DNA from 3 places in the Streptomyces sp. NPDC045021 genome. Region 3 is predicted to be linked to each of the others. Evidence: riboswitches for the same ligand, from Rfam matches in the RefSeq annotation. Region 3 holds a riboswitch; each other region holds the start of a gene.

Region 1 (2,257 bases), on a different contig from region 3:
GCATCCGCCGGGCCGGCCCCGGCGATCTGCCGCAGATCGGCCGGATGGCCTCGGAGTCGGCCCGCTACCAACGGCAGTCCGCGATGTTCCTGCCGCAGTCCGACGCCGCACTGGCCGCGATGCGCACCCGGTACACCGACACCCTCTCCGATCCCCGCTGCGCGGCCTGGATCGCCGCCCGCGGCGGCGAGGAGATCGGCATGGTCCTGCTCGCCCCGTCCCCGGCCGGCCCGGTCACCCCCGACGCCTGCGTGGAACTGGCCGAGGCGTACGTCGAGCCGTCCGCGCGGGGCGAGGGCGTCAGCCGGATCCTGCTGGCCACCGCGGTGGCGTGGGCGTACGACCACGAGTACCGGCACATCGGCGCGCGCTGGCACTCCGCCTCGCCGCTGGCGGCCGGTCACTGGCCGGCGGTGGGCTTCCGGGTCGCCGCCTACCGCCTCAGCCGCGTCCTGGACCCCCGGATCCGCCCGGGGCAGGCTCCAGGACCGTCCGCGGGACAGTCCCAGGGACAGGCGTCGGCGCATCCCGCCATGTGACGGCGCTCACACCCGGCCCGCCGAGTGAGCGGGCTCACGCGTGTGATACGCAGCGCTGCCGACTTGTCCACGGTGCGTTCACCACATCGGCATTTTGTGACGCTTTCCATGTGCGGACTCACCGAACGTGAAGGAATCGCATACGCACAGACCGGACCTGCCGACATAGGGTCACGGAAATGCGCGGGTAACTCGCGACGTGATATGCGGCTCATTCCGGATTGTTGCCCAGCCGTCGGGAGTTCGTTTAGCTTCGCTCTCCTGCGGGTCGAGTGCTCGCAGGATCCCACCGGGTGGAACGCCTAGTCCTGCCGCTGCCCGGTGTCTTGAACACCAAACTTCTACGGCAGGAGCGGGGGACCCAGGTAAGTGCCGTTCCCGAAGATCGGGAATGGCTTGGGGTGAAGTCGCAATGCGTCGCGCCGTAATGGCGCATGCCGCGACCGGGCATCTCCGGCCCGAACCCGACAGCTCACCTCGCCGGCGTAGGAGAGGAACTCCTTCATGCCCGCAAAGGGAAAGCACCGTCGTGGCCGTATGAACCGGCTCACCAAGATCTGCGTCGCGGCCGGTACCGGTGGCGCCGCTCTCGCACTTCCGCTGGCCATGTCGTCGAACGCCTTCGCGGCCGACACGCACGTAGCCGCCGCGAACGCCGCCACCACCACCCCGGCGCACGCCGCACAGCCCGCCGCCAAGGCCGCTCCGGCCAAGGCCGCTCCCGCGAAGGGCCACGACGCCTCCTACAAGGTGGTCCACGGTGACAGCCTGTCGAAGATCGCCGACGTGCACCACGTCAGCGGTGGTTGGCAGAAGCTGTACACCGACAACAAGGAGACCGTCGGTGGCAACCCGGACCTGATCTTCCCCGGCCAGACCCTGGCCCTCGGCGCCAAGGCCGCCCCGTCGCACTCCGCGCCGTCCTCGCACCCGGCGCCGAAGTCGTCCGCGAAGTCCTCCTCCGCGCAGGCCAAGAAGGCCCCGGCCAAGAGCGACTCGGCTGCGAAGTCCTCGTCCTCCGCCACCAAGGCCCCCGCCGCGGCGAGCTCCTCCTCCGGTTACACCCTGCCGGTCTCGGGCGCCAGCATCGGCACCCCGTACCACCAGGCCGGTTCCAGCTGGTCCAGCGGTTACCACACCGGTGTGGACTTCGTCGTGCCGACCGGCACCACGGTGAAGGCGATCGCCGCCGGCACCGTCGTGTCCGCGGGCGACGGTGGCGCCTACGGCAACCAGGTCGTCATCCGGCACAGCGACGGCAAGTACTCGCAGTACGCGCACCTGTCCTCGCTGTCCGTCTCGGCCGGCGAGACCGTCACCGAGGGCCAGCAGATCGGCCTGTCCGGCGCGACCGGCAACGTGACCGGCCCGCACCTGCACTTCGAGATCCGCACCGGCCCCGACTACGGCTCGGACATCGACCCGGTCGCGTACCTGAACGAGCACGGCGTGACCGTCTGATCCGTCCCGCGACCCGCGTGCGATCCGTGTGATCCCGCGACCCCGTGAGACCCGGAGTGCCCGCCCGATCCTGGACCTGACCCCAGGACCGGGCGGGCATTTCCGCGTTCCGCGGCACGCCGCCGACGGCGCCGGGTCAGCCGGCGGGGTGGTTGTAGCCGAACACCCGCGCCCCGGTCTCGGAACGCGGCTGGTGGCTGGAGCCCTGTTCGAGCAGGACGTAGGTGCCGGGGCCATGGCGTAGGTCGCCCTCGATG
Region 2 (2,257 bases), on a different contig from region 3:
ACGAGGATTCCGACCGGAGTCCAGAATTCATGGATTATTTTTGGACAACACGAAGGCCCCGGCGGGGAGCCGGGGCCTTCGTGGGGGGACGGGAGTGCTGATCTCGGACGGATCGGATGGATCAGATGGAGACGCCGTGCGAGCGGAGGTACGCCACCGGGTCGATGTCCGAGCCGTAGTCGGGCGTGGTGCGGGCCTCGAAGTGCACGTGCGGGCCGGTGACGTTGCCGGTCGCGCCGGACAGGCCGATCTGCTCGCCGGTGGTGACGGTCTGGCCGACCGACACGCTGAGCGAGGACATGTGGGCGCACAGCGTGTAGATGCCGTCGTTGTGCCGGATCACGACGTTGTTGCCGTACGCCGAGTCGAAGCCGGCGGTGACGACGGTGCCGGCGCCCACGGCGTGGACCGGGGTGCCGGTGGACGCGGTGAAGTCGACTCCGGTGTGGTAGCCGGAGGCCCACATGGAACCGGGGACCTTGTACCCGGTGCCGATGGCGCTGTTGACGGGCAGCACGAAGGAGTTGAGCCTCTTGCGCTCCGCCTCGGCGCGGGCGGCGCGGGCGGCGGCACGGGCCTCGGCCTCGCGCTCCGCCTTGATCTTCGCCTCGGCCGCGGCCTTCTTCTTGGCGGCCTCGGCCGCCGCTGCCACGCGCTTGGCCTGGTCGGCCTTCCGCTTGGTCTCGTCGGCCGCCTTGTGCTGGGCGGCGGCCTGGGCGGCGAGGGAGCTGGGGAGGGTGTCCGAGGCGTCGACGGCGCGCGCGAACGCGGTGTCCTCGATGGCCTTGGGAGCGACGGCGCGGTCCGTGGAGAGCGCGGTGGCCGCGGTGGCGCCGAAGGTGCCGGCGGCGGTCAGGACCGCGACGCCGGCCAGGGTGGTCCCGGTGCGGAGGACGGCACGACGGGGACGGCGGTGCTTCCCGCTGGGCGCGGGCAGAACAGTGAACGCCATGGGTGCGGCGAGATCCTTTCCTTCCTTCTCGCCTACCGGGTTAGCTGACGGGTTCGGAGCAGGAAGGTCTCCTACGGGCTGCCTCGTGGTGAGGACGGCCCGATTCACCCCAGGGACGTGGGTCCCCGGCTCCCCAGGCTCGCGCCTGACGGGGACTCGGCGATCACTGCCCGGTTGCCGCTGGACGCGGCGGATGGTGACGAGCAGCAGGGGTGGACGCTAATCGGACCGCGTCGGTTACGGCAAACAGAACGGGCGATATGTTGCGTTCGCCACACAGGGTCGTTCCGGGCGTATAGAGATCCAAAACGCCCGGAACCCCGGCGCCCCAAGGGGTGCGCCAGGGTTCCGCCGCGCATCCGGTCGGCGCCCGCGAAAGGGTCGTCCGACCGTCCCCGGGAGGGGGGACGGCTGCCCGATGGCAGCCGGTCAGCCGTGCGCGATGACCTTCACCGAGCCGATTCCCAGCTCCGTGACGGGCCCCTCGATCACCGAGGCGTCGCCCACCAGGACGACGACCATGCGGTCCAGCGGGAAGGCGCTGACCACCGCGGCGGTCGCCTCCACGGTGCCGGTCCGCGCCAGCCGCGCGTACATCTGGGCCTGGAAGTCGTCCGGCAGGAACTGCTCGACCTGGTCGGCGAGCGTGCCGGCGACGGCCGCCGCCGTCTCGTAGCGCAGCGGCGCCACGCCGACGAGGTTCTGCACCGCGACGTCGCGCTCCTCGTCCGTGAGCCCCTCGGCCGCCAGCGTGCGGACGACCTGCCAGGCGTCGGCCAGCGCGGGTCCGGTGACCTCGGTGGCCACCGAGCCGCTGATGGCGAGCAGTGAGGCGCCGGTTCCCTCCGGGGTGGACAGCAGCACCTGGCCGAAGGCCCGCACGCCGTACGTGTAGCCCTTCTCCTCGCGCAGCACCCGGTCCAGACGGGAGGTCAGGGTGCCGCCCAGGCAGTACGTGCCGAGCACCTGTGCCGCCCAGACCGGGTCGTGGCGGTCGGATCCGGTACGGCCGATCAGCAGCTGGGTCTGCACCGCGCCGGGCCGGTCCACGATCACCACGCGCGCGGTGTCGTCCGAGGTGATCTGCGGCAGCGGGCGGGGCTCCGCGGTCGAGCCGGTCCACTCGCCGAGCGTCTCGTCCAGCAGCGCGGCCAGGTCGATGCCGGTCAGATCGCCGACGACGACCGCCGTGGTGGTGGCGGGACGCACATGCGCGTCGTAGAACGCCCGGACGGCCGCGGCGTCGATCCTCGCCACCGTCTCCTCCGTGCCCTGGCGGGGGCGGGAGCAGCGCAGGTTCGCGGG
Region 3 (2,257 bases):
GCGCCGCCCGCCACGCACGCCAGGGCCAGCAGCAGGAGGTACCCGCCGTGGTACGAGAGCGGGCCGGAGCTGTCCGGCGGGTCGAGCACCGACCGGCCGCCTCCCGCTCGCAGCGCACCGGCCGCGAGGGCCAGACCGCCGACAGCGGCGGTGGCGAGGAGAACCGGCCGACCGGTGATCCGGGCCAAGGTGTCAGGCGAGACGCACAGCGCCGGCGAACGGCATCCAGCTCATCTTGCCGACCTCGACGACGCCACCGGGGTGCGGGGCGTGCACGATGTTGCCGTTGCCCAGGTAGATGGCGACGTGGCTGATGCCGGAGTAGAAGAAGACCAGGTCGCCGGGGCGCAGCTCGGACTGCGAGACGCGCGTGCCGTCGTTGATCTGGGTGTACGTGGTACGGCTGATGCTGATGCCGGCCGAGCGATACGCGGCCTGGGTGAGGCCGGAGCAGTCGTACGAGTTCGGGCCGGTGGCGCCGGAGACGTACGGCTTGCCGCGCGCGGCGAGGGCGAAGGCGATGGCCTGCGCGGCGCGGCCGCTTGCGGGGCCGTTGTACGTGTAGGACGCGCTGTCGGCGCTGCCGGACTGCTGGGTGTCCAGCGCCGCGACCTTCTTGCGGTCCTCGGCGGTGAGGCTGTTGAGCAGCTTCTGCGCGTCGGCGAGCTTGGCCTGGGCGTTCTTCTTCTCCTCGGCCAGCTTGGTCTGCGCGGCGGTCAGGTCCGCGACGCTCGCGGCGGCCTTGGCGCGCTCGGCCGTCGATGCCGCCTGCTGGGTGCGGAACTCCTTGATGGCCGCTTCCTGCGTGGCCGACATGCGGTCCACGAGGTGGGACTGCTCCAGGAACTTGTCCGGATTGTCGGAGAGCAGCAGGGCGGTGGTCTGGTCGACGCCGCCTTCGCGGTACTGGGCGGCGGCGAACTGGCCCAGGGTCTCCCGCGCTTCGTTCAGCTTCTGGGTCTTCTTGGCGACCTCGGCGAGCAGCAGATCGGCCTTCGCGCGCTGCTGGTCGGTCTTCTCCTTCGCCGCGTTGACGTGCTCCGTGGCGGCTTCGGCCTTCTCACGAAGGTCGTCGACCTGCGCCTTGACCTCCGTGATGGAGGGCTTCGCGGGCGCCGCGCTCGCGGACTCGCTCAGCAGCGTCACAGTGGCCAGCGCCACCGTCGTCAGTCCCACCACGGCGCGGGGGCCGGTGGAGGAGAGTATTCGGGGACGCGGTTTGCGATGCGACGCCAAGGCAGACATTCCTTCCGTGGACCGCTTACCGGGTTAGCTGACGGGTTCGGGCTCTGGAAGGCTGCCCTACGGTGCTGGCGTCCGGTGTGCGGACGTTCGCCCCGATTCACCCCAAGTCTTGCGTGTGGGTCCCCGGTTCCGGCCTCGCGGTCGGATTCAGCGGAGGCAGCTCGCGTCGGCTCTGCACCGGCTTGGGAACGAGCTGCCTAGCGGGCCACCGTAGTCAACTTGAGCGACTCTTGGGAAGTTTCGCTCGGAAGGTGAGCGAAATCGCTTCGATACCTTACCTATTGTGACCGTCGAGCGGGGTTCAGGACGGGCGCGAAGCCCCGTAAATGGGCATTTGGGTGATCGGTGCGATCTTGACGACCGTGCCGGTGTGTGGCGCGTGGATCATGTTGCCGTCGCCTATGTAGAGGCCGACATGGCTGATGTCGTCGTAGAAGAAGACCAGATCCCCGGGCTGCAGATCCGACGTCGAGACGCGCTCGCCGACCTTCACCTGGTCCCAGGTGGTGCGCGGGATGTCGATGCCGGCCGCCTTCCAGGCCGCCTGGGTGAGCCCTGAGCAGTCGTACGAGCTCGGACCCGTCGCGCCCCACACGTACGGCAGGCCGAGCTGCCGGCGGGCGAAGGCGACGGCCTTCGCCCCCTTCGACGACGTGCTGGTGTGGGAACCGGTACCGCCGGTGCCGGTCCCGGTCCCGGTCTTCGCGGCCTCCTTGGCGGCGGCCTCCCGGGCAGCCTTCTCCTTGGCGGCGATCGCCGCGGCGCGCTTGCGGTCCTCCTCCGCCTTCTTGGCCGCCAGCGCCGCCAGCCGGGCCTTCTCCTGCGTGGTGAGGGTGTTGAGGAGCGTCTGCGCCGCCGCCAGCTTCTCCTTGACGGTCTGCTTCTCCGTCTCCAGCTTCGCCCGGGAGGCGTTCAGCGCGTCGAGGCTCTTCACCGCCTCGGTGCGCTTCTGCGTCGTCGTGGCCTGCTGGGTGCGGAAGTTCTCGACCGCTTCCTTCTGGTTGCTGGTCAT

The links. Region 3 has a riboswitch for cyclic di-AMP ahead of AC07DC_RS20515 (C40 family peptidase). Riboswitches for the same ligand answer to the same signal wherever they lie in the genome.
Region 1: another riboswitch for cyclic di-AMP. It lies ahead of AC07DC_RS17690 (M23 family metallopeptidase); the one in region 3 lies ahead of AC07DC_RS20515 (C40 family peptidase).
Region 2: another riboswitch for cyclic di-AMP. It lies ahead of AC07DC_RS24980 (M23 family metallopeptidase); the one in region 3 lies ahead of AC07DC_RS20515 (C40 family peptidase).

Annotation. Positions count from the first base shown of each region.
Region 1 covers NZ_JBWKIQ010000005.1:208,351-210,607, reverse strand. The annotation lists gene AC07DC_RS17695 (N-acetyltransferase family protein) at 1-539, shown strand, start outside; cyclic di-AMP (ydaO/yuaA leader) riboswitch at 861-1,038, shown strand; gene AC07DC_RS17690 (M23 family metallopeptidase) at 1,044-2,000, shown strand; gene AC07DC_RS17685 (cupin domain-containing protein) at 2,137-2,257, opposite strand, start outside.
Region 2 covers NZ_JBWKIQ010000008.1:332,501-334,757, forward strand. The annotation lists gene AC07DC_RS24980 (M23 family metallopeptidase) at 122-952, opposite strand; cyclic di-AMP (ydaO/yuaA leader) riboswitch at 968-1,124, opposite strand; gene AC07DC_RS24985 (M16 family metallopeptidase) at 1,382-2,257, opposite strand, start outside.
Region 3 covers NZ_JBWKIQ010000006.1:280,322-282,578, forward strand. The annotation lists gene AC07DC_RS20510 (DUF4129 domain-containing protein) at 1-188, opposite strand, end outside; gene AC07DC_RS20515 (C40 family peptidase) at 193-1,245, opposite strand; cyclic di-AMP (ydaO/yuaA leader) riboswitch at 1,244-1,408, opposite strand; gene AC07DC_RS20520 (C40 family peptidase) at 1,547-2,257, opposite strand, start outside.